Regions from separate parts of the Microbacterium luteolum genome, predicted to be linked through region 1. Evidence: predicted binding sites of a transcription regulator. Region 1 holds the regulator's gene; each other region holds the start of a gene.
What was found. The regulator LexA, encoded in region 1, represses DNA repair genes until DNA is damaged. The targets are predictions, from matches to a motif close to TCGAACANNTGTTCGA.

Region 1 (5,941 bases):
GCTTTGACGGCCGAGTGGACGTTGCCCGACTCGTAGTCGAAGACGGCGACCCTGGGCGCTCGGCTCACAGTGCGCCCTTGGTCGAGGGCACGCCGTCGACCAGCGGATCGAGGGCCTTGGCCTGCCGGAACGCGCGGGCGAAGGCCTTGAACTCCGCCTCGGCAATGTGGTGGGGGTCGCGACCTCCGAGCACGCGGACGTGCACCGTCAGGGCGGCGTTGAAGGCGATCGCCTCGAACACGTGGCGCACGAGCGATCCCGTGAAGTGCCCGCCGATGAGGTGGTGCTCGAACCCTGCCGGCTCCCCCTCGTGCACGAGGTACGGGCGTCCGGAGATGTCGACGACGGCCTGCGCGAGAGCCTCATCGAGCGGGACCAGCGCATCGCCGTAGCGGGAGATGCCGGACTTGTCGCCAAGTGCCTGCAGGATCGCCTGGCCGAGCACGATGGAGACGTCTTCGACGGTGTGGTGCGCGTCGATGTTCGTGTCGCCCGATGCGCGGACCGTGAGGTCGGTCAGCGAGTGCTTCGCGAAGGCGGTGAGCATGTGGTCGAAGAACGGCACGGAGGTGTCGATGCGCGATGCACCGGTGCCGTCGAGGTTCAGTTCGAGCTCGACGGTGGACTCCGACGTGCTGCGCACACGGCTCGCGGTGCGCGGGTTCTGGGCGAGAGTGCTCATGAAGCCGATCCTATCGAGGCGAGGGCGTCGAGGAATGCGGTCGTCTCGGCCTCGGTGCCGGCAGTCACGCGGAGGTGGCCGGGGATCCCGACGTCGCGGATGAGCACGCCTCGATCGTAGAGCTGCTGCCACGTCGCACGAGGGTCGGCGACGCCGCCGAAGAGCACGAAGTTCGACCAGGACTCGTGAGGCGTGTAACCCAGAGCCTCGAGCGTCACCGAGATGCGGTCGCGCTGCTCGATGATCTCCTCGACCATGCCGAGCATGACGTCGGAGTTGCGCAGTGCCGCGACCGCGGCCGCCTGGGTGAGGGCGCTGAGGTGATACGGCAGCCGCACGAGGCGCAGCGCGTCGATGAAGGCCGGATCCGCTGCGAGGTACCCCACGCGGGCGCCGGCGAACGCGAACGCCTTGCTCATCGTGCGCGAGACGGCGAGGCGCGGACGGCCCTCGAGCAGGGTGAGAGCGGATGCCGCGTCGCGCGGCGCGAACTCCTGATAGGCCTCGTCGACGACGACGATGCCGCGTGCCTCTTCGTACACCGCTTCGATCACGTCGAGTCCGAGCGGAGTGCCCGTCGGGTTGTTCGGCGAGCACAGCAGAATCACGTCGGGGTCCACCGCACGGACCTGCTCCGCCGCCTCGTCGGGCGTGATCGTGTAGTCGGGCTGGCGCGTGCCGGCGATCCAGCGCGCACCCGTGCCCTGTGAGATGAGCGGGTACATGGAGTACGTCGGGGCGAAGCTGAACGCCGTGCGTCCGGGGCCGCCGAAGGCCTGGAGGATGTGCTGGAGAACCTCGTTGGAGCCGTTGCCCGCCCAGATCTGATCCGGGGTGAGACCGTGGCCGAGGTAATCCGCGAATCCCTCTCGCAGTGTCGTGAACTCGCGATCCGGATACCGGTTCACATCGCGGAGCGCGACGGCGATGTCGTCGAGGATGTCGCTCGCGACGGCGTCGGGAACCGGATGCGTATTCTCGTTGACGTTCAGCGCGATCGGGAGTGGTGCCTGCGGCGCACCGTACGGGGTGAGCCCGCGCAGATCATCACGGAGCGGGAGGGCGTCGAGTGAGGAAGTCACCCTTCCATGCTAGGCCGCGTGCCCACCGCGTGACGTCAGTCCGCGTACTGCGCCGGGATCGCGAGCTCCTGGCCGATCTGCAGTGCTCCACCGCGCAGCATGTTGAGCCGGCTGATCTCGCCGATCACATCGCGCGGGTCGGCGGTCGGGGCGACCGTGTTCGCGATCGACCAGAGCGTATCGCCCGGGAGGACCGTCACCGTCTGGAAGTCGGCCGTGCCGAAGCTGCCTGCGGTGTCGTCGCTCGCGGCGATGGCGCTACCACCACTGATCGCTGCGACCGCGATGCCGATCGCGAGCGGAACCGCGGCGACGGCCAGCAGGACGCCACGGCCACGAGCGGTCAGTCGCAACCGCGACCGCGTCGCCGGACGTGCCGGGATGACCGCTGCGGTGCTGATGCTGATGCTGCTCATGTCGGGCTCCTTACCCTGTCCCCGTCGGCTGGGCCGGCGGTGAAGTTGGCGTAGCGTTCGCATTCGCGTCTCGGCCGGGAGCCGTGAATGCGAAGCTACGTTCCGAAGATATCTTCGAGTTCGAACATCTGTCAACTGTTCTTCGAAATCGGATCCCCGAATCTTCCGACACGCTCGAACAGATCTTCCAGATCAGCCCGATACTCGGATACGGTTTCGATAAGAACACCCCACCACGGGCCTCCGACATTCGAAGAGGAACGTCGGATCGCGTACTGAAGGAGCATCATGAGCGAGAACTCAGCCCCGGAGCAGGAGGCTCCTCGGACGCGCCGTCGGAAGAGCCTCAGCCCGAAGCAGATGGCGATCCTCGAGGTCATCCAGACCTCCATCGCCCACCACGGCTACCCGCCGAGCATGCGCGAGATCGGCGACGCGGTCGGGCTCAAGTCGCTCTCGAGCGTGACCCACCAGCTCGGTCAGCTCGAGCTGAGCGGCTACCTGCGCCGCGACCCCGGCAAGACCCGCGCGATGGAGGTGCTGATCGACCTTCCCGGCACGAGCGGCGAGAACCCGGCAGACGTGGCCACGCCCGTCGGTGACGCCGCACTCGTCCCCCTCGTCGGCCGGATCGCGGCGGGCGTACCCATCACCGCGGAGCAGCAGGTCGAGGAGATCTTCCCTCTCCCCCGCCAGCTCGTGGGCAAGGGCGACCTCTTCATGCTCAAGGTCTCCGGCGAGTCGATGATCGATGCGGCGATCTGCGACGGCGACTGGGTCGTCATCCGCGCGCAGAACAGCGCGGAGAACGGCGAGATCGTCGCCGCCATGCTCGACGACGAGGCGACGGTGAAGACCTTCCGCCGCCGCGACGGGCACACCTGGCTGCTCCCCCGCAACTCCGCGTTCGAGCCCATCCTCGGCGACGAGGCCACCGTGCTCGGCAAGGTCGTGGCGGTGCTCCGCGCGGTCTGACCGGCATGGCCGACCGGCATCCGTCGATCACGACCACGAAAGCCGCCCTCCTGGACGTTCAGAAGGGCGGCTTTCGCTTTCACAGCGTGCCCGGACATGCACAGCTCACGCGCCGCAGCGCATGCCGCCTAGGCTCGAAACATGTCGTCACCGTACGGTTCCTGGCCTTCCCCCTTCTCCGCCGCATCCGTCGCGGCATCCGCTCCTCGCATCGACGGCGCACGGTTCGTCGGCTCGGAGATCTGGTGGGGCGAGTCGGTCCCTGCCGAGGGAGGGCGCGTGACCGTCCGCAGCTCGAGCGGCGCGGTGATCCTCCCCGCGCCGTGGAGTGCGCGGTCGCGCGTGCACGAGTACGGGGGCGGTGCCTGGACGGCGGATGCCGATGGCACGCTGTACTTCGTCGACGCGGGCGACCAGCGCGTGTACCGGCTCGTGCCCGGTGCAGCGCCGATGCCGCTCACCGCCGCGGGGCCATCGCACGGTGGGCTCAGCCTGCAGCAGGGGCGCCTTCTCGCCGTGCGGGAGGACCTTCGGGGAGATCCGCAGATCCGCGGGATCGTGGAGATCCCGACGGACGGGTCTGCGGCGGACGATCCGACGGCGATCGGCGTCCTGGTGCAGGGCAGTGCGTTCTTCGTGCATCCCGCTCTCTCCCCCGATGGGGCACGGATCGCGTGGGTCGAGTGGAGCGGGGTGCGGATGCCGTGGGAGAGTGCACTCCTGTCGGTCACGACGATCGAGAACCAGTCGTTCGCATCGGTCTCGACCACCGCCGCCCTCCAGCCCGAATGGCTCAGCGACACCGAGCTGCTCTACGCCGACGACCCGACCGGCCGCTGGCAGTTGCAGCGTCTGTCCCTGGACCCGCTGGCGCGTGTGAACACTCCGGAGGCGATCACTTCGAGCGACGCCGACACCGGCTACGGCCTCTGGGTGCTCGGCAACCGCTGGTACCAGCCCCTCGACGACGGCCGCATCGTCGCCGTGCGTACGAACGGCCGCGATGAGGTCGTCGAGATCGCCGCTGACGGCACCACCCGCACACTCGATGTCCCCTGCGACGGCCATGTGAGCGTCGACGACGTGTCCGGCTCGCGCGTGCTGCTCTCCGGCAACAGCTCGACGACGACGCCCGGCGTCTGGTGCGTCGACCTGGACTCCGGCGAGACGGTCGCCGTGACGGGCGGAGAACCGGTCGACACGGCCTGGATGCCGCCGGCCGCACCGATCCTCGTGGAGGGAGCCCATGGCCCGGTGCACGCGTTCGCATACGCGCCGGCCAACCCCGAGGCCGCGGCGCCGGCGGGAGAGCTGCCTCCGTACGTGGTCTTCGTGCACGGGGGTCCGACGGCGCACGTCACCGGCGCCGCGTCCGCCGCGATCGCCTTCTACACGAGCCGCGGCATCGGCGTGCTCGACGTCAACTACGGAGGCTCCACCGGCTACGGTCGCGCCTACCGCGACCGCCTGCACGGGCAGTGGGGCGTCGTCGACGTCGACGACGTGATCGCCGCCGCGCGGGGCCTCGCGGACGCGGGTCTCGCCGATCCCTCGCGCATCGCGATCCGCGGAAGCTCGGCAGGGGGCTGGACCGTCCTCTCGGCGCTGGTGCGCGGAGGCACGTTCGCCGCCGGGATCAGCCGCTACGGCGTCGCGGACCTCCGGATGCTCGCGGAGCACTCGCACGGCTTCGAGGAGCACTACATCACCGGACTCGTCGGCCCGCTTCCGGAGGCCGAAGCTCTCTACATCGAGCGTTCACCCCTCACGCACGCGGAACGCATCGACGTTCCCGTGATGCTGATGCAGGGCGGAGACGACCGCGTGGTGCCGCCCGCGCAGTCGGAGGCGATCCGCGACGCACTCGCCGCCAACGGCATCGATCACGAATACGTCGTCTATCCCGGCGAAGGGCACGGGTTCCGCAGCGGGACGACCATCGTGAACGCGCTGGAACGCGAACTGGCGTTCCTTGGGCGGGTGTTCGCCTTCACCCCGAGCCTCTGAAGCGCGGGGCCGTCTGAGGCGCTCGACTACTCGCCGACGCGGTTGCGCAGACGCATGGCCCGGTCGGCCTCGCGCGTGTCCTGACGCTCGCGCAGGGTCTGCCGCTTGTCGAACTCGCGCTTGCCCTTGGCGAGAGCGATCTCGACCTTGGCGCGACCGTCGGAGAAGTAGAGCTTCAGCGGGATCAGCGTGTAGCCGCCGGCCGAGACGGCGTGGGCGATCTTCTCGATCTCCGCGCGATGCAGCAGCAGCTTGCGGATGCGCTTCGCGGAGTGGTTGGTCCAGTGCCCCTGCGAGTACTCCGGGATGTGCACGGAGTCGAGGAACACCTCGTTGCCCTTCACGAACGCGTAGCCGTCACTGAGGTTGGCGCGCCCCTGGCGCAGCGACTTGACCTCGGTGCCGGTGAGCACCATTCCCGCCTCGTACGACTTCTCGATGTTGTAGTCGTGACGTGCGCGACGATTGGTCGCGACGACCTTCTCCCCGCGTTCCCTGGGCATGATGCTCCTGCTCTCTGTTGTGGCCAGCCCACCAGCCTACATCAGGTGCAGGAGGCGTCAGGTGCGCAGCCAGCGACGGATCGCGAAGCCGGCCGAGAGCGCGGCGAGGATCACGCCGATGCCGATCAGGACGGGCACCACCAGCGCGGCGTCCCCCATCGTGATCCACGTCGTGATGAAGGGCACGCGCCCGCGCAGATACCCGTTCACGCCGAAGTGCACGCCGGCCACCACCGCCGCACTGGCGAGTGCGGAACCGAGGAAGGCGGCGAACAC
Region 2 (5,941 bases), on a different contig from region 1:
GCTGCTGCTGGCCTACGCGGCGAAGTACGCGAGCGCGTTCTACGGACCGTTCCGCGAGGCGGTGGACTCGCAGCTGAAGGGCGACCGCCGCACGTACCAGCTGGATCCCGGCAACCGTCGCGAGGGCGTGCGCGAGGCCGTCGTCGACGAGGCCGAGGGTGCGGACATCGTCATGGTCAAGCCCGCGATGGCCTTCCTCGACGTGCTGCGCGAGGTGCGCGACACCGTCAATATTCCGGTGTGGGCATACCAGGTGTCCGGCGAGTACGCCATGATCGAGGCCGCATCCGCGAACGGCTGGATCGACCGTCGTGCTGCCGTGCTGGAGTCCCTGCTCTCCATCCGCCGTGCGGGTGCCGACACTGTTCTGACCTACTGGGCGACGGAAGCCGCCCGCTGGCTGCGCGCCTGAGCATCCGGCGCATTCTCTCGAAGGGCCCTGATGACCGACCGCAATGACGACCTGTTCTCCGCTGCCCGCGCGGTGATCCCCGGCGGGGTCAACTCGCCGGTGCGCGCGTACGGCTCGGTCGGCGGCACGCCGCGCTTCCTCGCGTCGGCCTCGGGTGCACGGGTCACGGATGCCGCGGGTCGCGCGTATGTCGACCTCGTCGCCTCGTGGGGTCCGGCGCTGCTCGGGCACGCGCACCCGGAGGTCGTCGCCGCCGTGCAAGAGGCCGCCACCCGCGGGTTGTCGTTCGGCGCTCCGACCGAGGGTGAGGTCGAGCTGGCCGCGCTGATCGCCGACCGGGTGCGCTTCGGCGACGTCCGCCCGGTCGAGCGCGTGCGTCTGGTGTCGACGGGCACCGAAGCGACCATGACGGCGATCCGGTTGGCCCGTGGTGCCACGGGTCGCGATCTGCTCGTGAAGTTCGCCGGCAACTACCACGGGCACTCCGACGGCCTGCTCGCCGAGGCGGGCTCGGGCGTCGCGACGCTCGCGCTCCCCGGTTCGGCCGGCGTTCCGGCTCCGATCGCCGCCCAGACGCTGGTGATCGGATACAACGATCCGGAGGCACTGGCGGCCGTGTTCGCCGAGCACGGCCCGCGCATCGCGGCCGTCATCGTCGAGGCCGCCGCGGCGAACATGGGTGTCGTCGCCCCGCTCCCCGGGTTCAACCGCCTCATCGCCGAGACCGCGCACGCTCACGGGGCGCTGATGATCCTCGACGAGGTGCTCACCGGATTCCGCGTGCACTCGGCGGGATACTGGGGCCTGCAGGCCGCGGCAGGCGAGGAGTACCTGCCGGACATCATCACGTTCGGCAAGGTCGTCGGCGGAGGGATGCCGCTGGCCGCGCTCGGTGGCCGCGCCGAGGTCATGGATCTTCTCGCCCCTCTCGGGCCGGTCTACCAGGCGGGCACGCTCTCGGGCAATCCGCTGTCGGTCGCGGCGGGCCTGGCCACGCTGCGCCTCGCGACGCCGGAGGTGTACGCGACGGTGGACGCGGCATCCGCTCGTCTGGTGGCGGCTCTCGACGCCGCCCTCTCGGATGCCGGAGTCACCCACGCCGTCGCCACGGTTGGAAACCTGTTCAACGCGTCTTTCCGCGCCACCGCGCCGCGCGACTACGCCGAGGCGCAGGCTCAGGAGTCGTTCCGGTATGCGCCGTTCTTCCACTCCATGCGCGAGCAGGGCGTGGCACTGCCGCCGAGCGTCTTCGAGGCCTGGTTCCTCACGGCCGCGCACAGCGACGAGGAGCTCGGATTCATCGAGGCCGCACTGCCGGCTGCGGCTGCCGCCGCGGCATCCGCATCCGCATCCGCTCGGGCCTAGTCGGGGTCGCCAGCAAGCCGACAGGAGCTGGCCGATAGGAGCTGGTCGGGGATTCGCCGCTCAGACGAACATGACGCGTCGCGGTGCCATATCGCTGTATCTGCGCCCGAGCGGACTCGTCCACTCGATGTCTCCGCCGGGAAGCTGTCGCGCGGCCCACCGATAGCGATCGTCGATGTCGGGATGCTTGAGCGTGTGGTGCCCCAGGCACAAGTGGGAGAGGTTGTCGTTCGACGTCGGCCCGCCTCTGGCGTGGTCGTGATTGTGATCGATCTGGCAGCGCTGCGCCGGCATACGACAGCCGGGGAACCGGCAGTGCTGGTCTCGCGCCCGCAGATGTCGACGCATCGCCTCGGTCGGCGAGTACGCGTCGGTCGCCGTCACCACGCCGGTGTGGTTGAGGAACAGGCGGGACCATCCACCCGCGCGTGCCGCGAGGTCTCGGGCGATGTCGGGGTGCAGCGGACCGAATCCGTCGAACTCCGCCGGCCGTTCGTCGGCCCCGGCGAGGGTTGCGGCCCCGATGGTGACCTGGATCTGCGCCTGGATGCCGTCGAGACCGGTTCCGGTCGCGGAGGAGGGGTCGCTCGCGAGCAGCAGATCCGTGAGCAGGTCGGCGCGCACCTGGTCCAGCGTGCGGTCGTCGGCGGGCACATGTTCGATGCACGGGTCGGTTGTGAACGTGTCGCCACCGAAGATGGCGTGCGGGTCGTGGTCGATGTGGTGGTCGTCGAGCACGGGATCGTCCCGGTGCGGATCGTCGGCGGCGAGATCGCGCAGGAACACGGCGTCTTCTCCGGAGTCGAGCGTGTCAGAGGAGAGGACGGGATCCTGATCGTCGCGGGTGGCGATCACCTGCCGAGCGAGTCGCGTCAGCCGATCGAGGATCGCTGCCGCGAGATGCTCGGGGAGAACCACCTGGAGGAGCGCGAGGCCGTCGTCGATCGAGCGGACGGTGACCGTGCGCTCGCCCTGCGCTCGCCGGTGACGCTCGACCAGGGTCTCTCCGGCCAGCGATGCAGCGATCTGCCGCACCATCGCCCGCGTGCGTCCGGGAGAGTCGTGCTCGGCGACCTCGAGGGCCGCGGCGTCGTAGAGGCCGAGCGTCTCGGCATCCACCCGACCCTCTCGCACGGCCAGTCGCACGATCATTCCCGCACGGACGATCTCGCGAACGTGGGCTGCCGCGATGTCTCCGCGCCGGAACGATTTCTGCACCGCCGGATGCTCGGACTCGAGCAGGCAGGCGTCGGCGAACGCGTACTCGACGCTGCCCCGGGCCAGGCGCCCCGCGGCGGAGTACTCCGCGATCATCGACCGATGGATCGCGTCGCGATGATGCGGATGGTCGTTCACGTCGTCGTCGAGGAGGCGCATCCGTTCGGCGAGAAGCGCTGCCGCCTCGGCCTCGCTCGCGGCGATCTGTCGTCGCTTCTCCACCCAGGCGTCGAGCAGCCGCTGACGCTGCTCGACGTCGCTTGCCGGAGAGGAGTTCATGCCTCTAGTATAGAACATATGTTCGAATGTGCAAGAGGTCATTTCGGTCAACTGGTCCGATCCCACAATGGATCGTTGCGTTCCTGTGAGCAACTTCCAGACAACTGGGAGGGCCGCGCTGGCAGACTGGGTTCATGGTGACGTTGCTGCTGGACCAGACGCAACTGGAGGTCGTGCTCTCGCCGATCGAGCGTGCCGCCACCTTCCACCGCAGCAACCTGCAGGTCGTGCGTGAGACCATCACCAAGGTGCAGCTGACGGAAGATGCCTGGACCTGGCTGCGCGGGGTGCCGAACCCCGGAACCCACATCCCTGGCGTGCTCGCGGCCGGCAGTTGGAAGGCGGCGGGAAGCCTCGACTTCGTGCTCATCCGTCGCCGCCGACCCGGTGTCGTGATCGACCTCGAGGGTGACGAGCAGTACCGCCGGCTGATCCTGAGCACACGTCACGGCCTCGCACTCACGCAGGCGCTCCGTCTCGACGTCTCCACCGAGCCCGCGGACGTCGAGGAGATCGTCGCGACCGCGCCGACCCCCGTCTCGAAGGGGAGCCGCCGGCCGGTCATCCGTCCGCGTCCCGCCTGATCCACCCGATCATCGAGAAAGCCCTCCGCACCTTTCGGCGCGGAGGGCTTTCTCGTCAGCGGACGACTCAGCCGTGGTGATGCTCGTCGCCGTGGTGCTCGTGGTTCTCGTGGTGCTCCGCGTGCTCGTCGGGGTTCTCCGCGTGCTCGTCGTGGTTCTCCGCGTGCTCGTCGTGGTTCTCGTCCTGCTCAGCAGCCTCGGCTTCGCCCTCGGCGGCCTCGGATTCGCCCTCGGGGGCGGTCTCGCCCGCGACCGGGACGCTGTCGATCACTCCGGTGGACGCGACCGTCCAGTGCGTTCCCTCGTCGGAGGACTCGTCCTGCGGGTAGTCCTTCGGCTCGTCCTCGTAGTACGCACGAGCGGCGGCCGCGAGCATGGAGCTGACGGCGGCCGACCGGGGGTCCTCGTCGCCGTCAGCGACGGAACCCTCGGCGTCGGCCGTGCCGGACTGCGCCTCGTCGTGCTCAGGCTCCGAGTGCTCCGCCTCGGTGTTCTCCGCCTCGGTGTTCTCGTTCTCGGTGGCGGCGTCGGTGCCCGGCTCTGCGTCGTGCGCCGGGTCGGCGTTCTCGTCGTCCGACGCGGCCTCGTTCTCCGCGTCCGTCGCGTCGGAAGTGCTGTCGGTCGTCTCATCAGTGCCGCCGAGCTCTGTGAAGAACTCGACGCCGGCGTGAGCGTCGTCGGTCGGCTGGTCCGTGTCGGCCTGCGCGGCGTCGTCGGATTCCGTGGTCTCGGATGCGACCGGAGCCGACGTGCCGAACAGGATCTCGTCGAACGAGCGCGTCGGCGCGGCATCCTCGGCTGCGTCGTCCTGAGGCGCGTCGTCCTGAGGCGCGTCGTCCTGAGGTGCTTCGTCGGGCGACGTGCCGTCAGCATCGTGCTGGTCGACCGTCTCGGATTCCGGAGCCTCGTCGCCGTCCCCGTCAACGGAGCTCTCCTCGATCGAGCCTTCTTCGATCGGGTTGTTTTCGACGGCGCTGTCTTCGACGGCGCTGTCTTCGACAGCATCAACGGTGCTGTCATCAACAGCGGTGTCGTCAACGGGGCTGTCGTCAACGGGGCTGTCGTCAACAGCGATGTCTCCAACGGCGCTGTCCTCGACGGCACTGTCCGCGACCGTGATGTCCTCGACGGCGACGTCCTCGATCGCGCGCTCCGCGGCCGAAACCTCAGCAGCCTCTACCTCGGCCACCGCCGTCTCGGGTGCATCGTCGAGAGCAGCGGCACCCACGACACCGACGACTCCCGCGGCGACGGCTCCCGCCGCGAAACCTGCAGCGGGTGCGTCAGCGCTCTCCGCCGTGACGGGCTGCGACGCAGCACCCGCGGCACGCAGTGTGGGCCGACCGCCGCGGACGTGCGCGATGAACACGTCCTCCAGAGTGGGACCGCGCTGGACGAGCGTGCTCAATGCGATTCCGGCGGCAGCCGCGACGGCGCCGACGGTTCCGGCGTCTCCGCCGCGCACGTTGAGTCCGGAGCGCAGCACCTCGACGTCGAATCCTGCGGTCGACAGAGCGGCCGTGAGCGCGGCGCGGTCCACGGCATCCACGACCACCGAGCCGCCCTTCGGGTCGGCGAGCGTCTCGATGCCGCTGGCGAGCACCAGCTGCCCCTTCGACAGGACGAGGACGTTGTCGGCGATCTGCTCGACCTCGCTGAGGAGGTGCGAGGACACGAGGACCGTACGGCCCTCGTCGGCCAGGCGTCGCATCAGCAGGCGCATCCAGCGGATGCCCTCGGGGTCGAGTCCGTTCGCCGGCTCGTCGAACACGAGGGCTCCGGGGTCTCCGAGGAGGGCGTTCGCGATGCTCAGCCGCTGGCGCATGCCGAGCGAGAATCCGCCGATGCGCGAATCGCCCTCGCCCTCGAGGCCCACCATCGCGAGCACCTCGCCGACGCGCGCGAGCGGAATGCCGTTCGCCTTCGCGGCGATGGTCAGCTGCCGGTTCGCGGTCCGGCGCGGACGGTAGACCGTCTCCTCGAGCACGGAGCCGATGATGCGCAGCGGCTGGCGCAGCTCTGCGTAGGCGGTCCCGCCGATGGTGGCGGTACCGGAAGTGGCTCGGATCTGACCGAGCAGGAT
Region 3 (5,941 bases), on a different contig from region 1:
GTCCAGGCGAACGGCATGCGCGAAGCGCCCGGAACATGGTTCAACGCGGACTTCGAGAGCACCTCGTGGAACGTCATGCCGGCGAACTCGGGGGTCGTCACCGACCGCAGCACGCTCGACCGGTCTTCGAGACCGGGGAGTGCCGCGGCATCCGTCTCTCCGAGCTTCTGTCCCTGCCAGCGCATGCTTCATTCGAACATGTGAACGAAGTTAACGCAAGCGAGATTCGAAGTAATGTGCCATCATCCACAGATGGCTTGAAGTAGCGGTATGTCGCAACCCGTACTCGCGTGATGGCCGTATCGGGGGAGAATGGGAGCGATGCTTTCCTCGCCGCACGCCCAGCACGCGGCTCCGCGCTCCCCGATCCGCGGTCCCGCACTGCCCATCGGTGTCGCCGTGACCGCGATCGGGATGCTGTTCTCCATCGCGTCCGCACCGATGGACACGTCAGTCGAGCCCGCGTCGATGCCGGAGCCGGTCGCGGTGGTGCAGGTGCCGACGGTGAAGGTGGGCGCGACCATCGCGGCCGATCCGTGCGCCGAGCCCTCGGTGCTGGAGTCTCTCGCGAGCGGCGACGATGCGGCGACGATCGCCGGCTTCGGCGGGGGCGAGAACTTCCGTGCTGCTGTCGTCGCGGGGAATGCGCCGTGCATCTCGCTCAGCGATCCGTCGCGGCTCTGGGTGGTCGTCAACAAGACCCGCCCGCTGGATCCGATCGAGTTCGAGCCTGCGTCGCTGGATTCGGTGCCCCTGCAGATGACGACGCTCTCCGGGCTCGTGCGCTCGGACGTCGCGGTCGCCGTCGGCCAGATGGCCGATGCGGCCTCGGCGTCCGGCGTCGGGGTCATCGGGGCGAACAACGGCTACCGGTCCTACAGCCTGCAGGTGTCGACGTACGATTCGCATGTCCGCGCCGAGGGGCAGGAGGGAGCGGATGCCGGTTCGGCCAGGCCCGGCCACAGCGAGCATCAGACGGGGCTCGCGCTCGACGTCGTCGCGTGCGGAGGGGGCTGCGGAGGGCTCGACGACTTCGGCGCCACGGCGCAGAGCGACTGGGTCGCTGCGCACGCTTGGGAGTACGGGTTCATCGTCCGCTACGAGGGCGTCGGCACCCCGGTGACCGGATATTCGCCCGAGCCGTGGCACCTGCGCTATGTCGGCGTCGACATCGCTGCCGCCTATCACGCGGGCGGATTCCACACGCTCGAGGAGTTCTTCGGGCTGCCCGCGGCGCCCGACTACGCCTACTGACCCGGCCGGACTGCCGGGTTTGCGGCATCCCACAAGCGCGGTACCCAGTGTCACCTTCTGTGGGATGCATTCTCACAATGACCTGCTGTGCGTCGGCATCCGGACATAGAATCGCCGGAGCAATGAGGCACGACACGTTCAGGAGGATCGCATGGAACGCGACATCTACGAAGAGGATCACGAGGCATTCCGCGACCTCGTCAAGGATTTCGTCAAGCGCTACGTCACCAACGAGACGATCGAGAAGTGGAACGCCGACGGCGAGGTCGACCGGGCCACGATGCTCGCCGCGGGCGAGGCCGGGATCATCGGCCTGTCGGTTCCCGAGGAGTTCGGCGGCGCCGGGATGCTGCAGGATTACCGCTTCCGTGCCGTCGTGAACGAAGAGGTCATCGCGGCCGGTGCGGGTTCGCTCGCCGGCGCGTTCGGCATCCAGGATGACCTGGCCGTGCCGTACCTCGTGCACATGGGCACGCAGGAGCAGAAGGAGAAGTGGCTGCCCCGCATGGCCACCGGTGAGGTTGTCGGCGCTCTCGCCATGACCGAGCCCGGTGCCGGATCCGACCTCCGTGGCATCAAGACCACCGCGAAGAAGGTGGACGGCGGCTACATCGTCAACGGTGCGAAGACGTTCATCTCCTCCGGCGCGACCGCCGATCTCGTCGTCACGTTCGTGAAGACGGGCGAGGGCAACCGTCCCGACGCGTTCAGCCTCGTGCTGATCGAGAACGGCATGGAGGGCTTCGACCACGGCAAGAAGCTGCACAAGATGGGCTTCCAGGGTCACGACACCGCCGAGCTGTCGTTCAGCGACGTGTTCGTGCCAGAGGAGAACCTCATCGGTGGCGTCGAGGGCAAGGGCTTCGTGCAGCTCATGATGAACCTTCCCCTCGAGCGGCTGTCGATCGGCGTCGCCGGAGCTGCGGCCGCGCAGGCCGCGCTCGACTGGACCGTCGCGTACACGAAGGACCGCGAGGCCTTCGGCGAGCGGATCATCGACTTCCAGAACACCCGTTTCAAGATCGCCGACATGGCCACCACGGTCGACGCGCTCTGGGCCTACATCGACCGCGCACTGCTCGCGTACTCGAAGGGCAAGCTCTCGGCCGAAGAGGCCGCGAAGGTCAAGTTCTGGGCGACCGAACGCGAGTGGGAGGTGCTCGACACCGGCGTGCAGCTGCACGGAGGCTACGGCTACATCACCGAGTATCCGATCGCCCGTGCCTTCCTCGACGCCCGCGTGCACCGCATCTATGGCGGCACGAACGAGATCATGCGCGAGATCGTCGGACGGCAGATCGCGGGGAAGCGGTAGGGCTGCGATCTGATCTGCATCGGGAGCGCACGTTCGGGGATGGTTCCCGGACGTGCGCTTCTGTGCGTGGGTGCTGACGCTGCCCTCGGTGCTCCTGCCGCAGCATCCCGCGCATCTAGAGTGAAGCGCAAAAGCATGATCGGCGGGGATGACGTGGCGAAGTTCTTTCAAGGTCTCGGCTGGTTCTTTCTTCTGATCGTGCGCGGGTTGGCTCTTTGGGTACTGATTCCCATTGCATTCCTTGCGTGGCTCATGGTTCATTCCTGGGCGCAACGGGCTTCCCTCGGCCAGGCGATTTCCTGGTACGACGGGATCTTCTGCATGTTGCTGATCAAGGGGCCATTGCGTCCGCTGGTCAGACTCGAGGGCGAGGCGAGGTTCCACGCAATCTCCCAGATGCGAACCCTGCCGCCGTTTCGACTCGGTCGGCTCTTCGACCTGGTGTAAGGGCCTGCCGCGGTGCCGCGGTGCCGCGGTCGCGGCGGCGCATCCGGGCCATCGGGCGGCGGTCTACGAGTGCTGGTGAATCAGCGGAGCTCATCTCCAGCACATTCGACTATGCGGCGAATGCTCGGATGCTCGCGACAATTCGTTAGAACTCGGGGTTGCGGCACTGGCGCGATATTCCAGCATGCAATCGAACAAAGCTTCGAAAGTCGGGTGGACGCGCGGTAAACTGGGGGTATGTCGAAGCTCACTGGATTGTTGGAGGCGGTCACCCGTCTCGATGCGGTGGGCGGGTGCGGATGACGCGACGGGGTTGTCGCGGGAGCAGCTGATCGCGGTGGAGACGGCGATCGGGGTGGTGCAGCGGACGGCGGATGCTGTGCACGCGGATGTGGCCGCGCGGATTGCTTATGAGTCGCGGGCCGAGCTGGGTGCGGGGAGCCTGGCGAAAGAGCACGGGTTCCGGTCGGCGGCGAAGTTGATCGCCGCGACCACGGGCGTGTCGTCGGGGGATGCGTCCCGGTTGGTGAAAGTGGGAGAGGCGACCGCTCCCCGCACGGACCTACTCGGGGCCAGGTTGCCGGCCCGGTATGAGGTGCTGCGGGCGGCGTTGGCTGCCGGGGTGATCCCGTGGGTCATGGGCGGGCGCAGCGAGATCCTCGACTGGGGGAGGGAGAAACGCCTCTTCACCCGTGCGCAACGCCTCGCCTTGGTGGAGCGGGATGGCGGGTGTGCGATGTGCGGTCTGCCACCGGGGATGACGAAAGCGCACCACATCCGATGGTGGACGAGGGACAACGGCCCCACCGATCTCAGCAACGGAGTGCTGTTGTGCGAGACGTGCCACCACCGGATCCATGACAACGGATGGGAAGTCCGCATCGACGGAACCGGCGTCGCCGCGAGAGTGTGGTTCATCCCGCCCGCCCACGTCGACCCCGCCCGCACGCCTCGCACCGGCGGCCGCCATCGCTTCGACATCGCCGCATGAACGACGACTCCGGCCGTAAGAACGGCACCTCGGAATCTCCGCGCGTCGAGCTCTCAGGCCTCCGGCTTCGCGGCCGGCGTGCGTGCGGAACGAGGCTGCGGAAGCCGCCCGCCGACCCCGGCTCGACGCAGACGATCCGCGATCAGGATGCCGAGAGCCGTCGCCCCGACGCAACTCGCCAGCGTGATGGCGAAGAACGCGATGCGCACACCCACGGGCATGGTCTCGAGGTTGAACGAGGCCCACGCCAGCAGCGGATACACGACGCCGACGACCACCGCGCCGACGTAGTGCAGCCACGTTCCCCAGTACCGCCAGATCACGAAGAGGAACGGCAGCTCGGTGAACGCCGCCCACCACAGGTTCGTCGCGACGCTGCCGAATCCGTAGCCCGAGAACGGCACGATCACGAGCCCGGCGAGCAGGCCGACCAGCAATCCGACCAGCGGCCGGCGCAGCAGCCGCAAGGCGATAACCGACGGCAGCAGCCACAGCCCAGCCAGAGCGACGCTGACGAATGGCAGACCGGGGAAGAGGATCGTCGAGATCCAGTTCGCCGGCGCCAGCAGCAGACCGCCCGCGACGCCGAGCGCCGCGCACGTCAACAGGATCGCCGTCGGGAAGCGGAAGCGTCCGCGCGACCGGGGCGCGCCCGCGTCGGTGCCGCTCATGCGAGGGGCTCCGCAGCTGCCTCGCGTGCGGCCTTCGACGCCGGAGAGGCCGCGCCGATCTTCCAGTACCCGCAGAAGCTCACCGCGTTCTTGTCGACACCGCGCTCACCCACGAGATGCTTGCGCACCCCCGAGGCGAGAGCCTGCTCGCCCGCCGCATACGCGTGGAACGGCGCCTCCGGCAGAGCCGTCCGGCCCAGCGTCTCCAACGCCAGAGAACCCGGTGCGGCCTCGTGCGGCCGCACGATCCAGACGACCTCGAGCCCCGCAGGATGCGGGAACGACAGCGCGTCCTCCCGCGTCGGCACCTCGATGATCGCGAGGCCGGCGGCATCCGACGGCAGTGAAGCGCTGATCGAGGCGATCGCCGGCAGCGCCGTCTCGTCGCCGACCAGCAGAACACGATCCGTTCCGCGCTGCGGGTTGAAAGTCAGACCCTCGTCGATGATCAGCACATGCTCCCCCGGCCGGCACGTCTCCGCCCACCGCGACGCCGGACCGGCCGTGCCATCGGCCGCAGAGCCGTGCAGCACGAAGTCCACGTCGATCTCCGCCCCGGCATCCGCGGTCGCCGCGCGATACGCCCGCACGCTGTAGTTGCGCATGACAGGCCGCTCGCCGTCGGGGATCCGCAGGAACTTCAGATACCCGAACACCTTGTTCGCCTTCGCCGGCACCCGATCCAGACCCGCGTCGCCGCCGATCGGCAGGAACAGCCGGAACCACTGGTCGAAACCCATCGGCCGGAACTTCTCGATCTCGCCGCCGCCGAGCGTCACCCTGATCCAGTGCGCCGACAGTTGTTCGCTGCGCAGCACCGTGAGGTGGATGAGCTCGGCCGACTCGGGCTTGACCAGCTTGCTGTATGCCATACGACGCCTTTCAGGAAAGCTGCCAGGGGAAGAACGCGACGAAGATCGCCGCGGATGCCGCGAGACTCGCGACCGTGAAGATGACGTCGCGCGCACGGAACGGCACCAGATGCCGTTCGGTCCGCGTCGAGTGAGCGCCGAACGCGCGCGAATCCATCGCGAGCGCCACCCGCTCCGCATGCCGGATCGCACCGGCCAGCAGCGGCACGATGTACCCCCACCCGCGAGCGATCCGCGCGAACGGACCCCGGCCGCCGTGATGCCCGCGCACGCGATGCGCCGCCCGGATCACCGCGAGCTCATGCCCGAACCGCGGCACGAACCGGAACGCCGCCAGCGCCGTGTACCCGATCCGATACGGCACGCGCAGCTGCTGCACGCTCGCCCGCAC

Region 2: ABD648_RS14995 (HNH endonuclease signature motif containing protein) is a predicted target of LexA. The motif match lies at 3,285-3,300, and genes of this name have one in related genera.
Region 3: ABD648_RS09920 (HNH endonuclease signature motif containing protein) is a predicted target of LexA. The motif match lies at 3,207-3,222, and genes of this name have one in related genera.

Annotation. Positions count from the first base shown of each region.
Region 1 is NZ_BAAAUN010000002.1:241,966-247,906, reverse strand. Features, by position in the region: gene hisH (imidazole glycerol phosphate synthase subunit HisH) at 1-68, opposite strand, end outside; gene hisB (imidazoleglycerol-phosphate dehydratase HisB) at 65-682, opposite strand; gene ABD648_RS20005 (histidinol-phosphate transaminase) at 679-1,764, opposite strand; gene ABD648_RS20000 (LysM peptidoglycan-binding domain-containing protein) at 1,800-2,180, opposite strand; gene lexA (transcriptional repressor LexA) at 2,469-3,155, shown strand; gene ABD648_RS19990 (alpha/beta hydrolase family protein) at 3,297-5,162, shown strand; gene smpB (SsrA-binding protein SmpB) at 5,189-5,665, opposite strand; gene ftsX (permease-like cell division protein FtsX) at 5,723-5,941, opposite strand, start outside.
Region 2 is NZ_BAAAUN010000001.1:3,091,100-3,097,040, forward strand. Features, by position in the region: gene hemB (porphobilinogen synthase) at 1-412, shown strand, start outside; gene ABD648_RS14990 (glutamate-1-semialdehyde 2,1-aminomutase) at 443-1,777, shown strand; gene ABD648_RS14995 (HNH endonuclease signature motif containing protein) at 1,838-3,274, opposite strand; gene ABD648_RS15000 (hypothetical protein) at 3,409-3,858, shown strand; gene ABD648_RS15005 (ATP-binding cassette domain-containing protein) at 3,926-5,941, opposite strand, start outside.
Region 3 is NZ_BAAAUN010000001.1:2,066,127-2,072,067, reverse strand. Features, by position in the region: gene ABD648_RS09940 (Rv2578c family radical SAM protein) at 1-185, opposite strand, end outside; gene ABD648_RS09935 (M15 family metallopeptidase) at 322-1,254, shown strand; gene ABD648_RS09930 (acyl-CoA dehydrogenase family protein) at 1,406-2,569, shown strand; gene ABD648_RS09925 (hypothetical protein) at 2,705-3,016, shown strand; gene ABD648_RS09920 (HNH endonuclease signature motif containing protein) at 3,354-4,007, shown strand; gene ABD648_RS09915 (ECF transporter S component) at 4,061-4,678, opposite strand; gene ABD648_RS09910 (siderophore-interacting protein) at 4,675-5,550, opposite strand; gene ABD648_RS09905 (energy-coupling factor transporter transmembrane component T) at 5,561-5,941, opposite strand, start outside.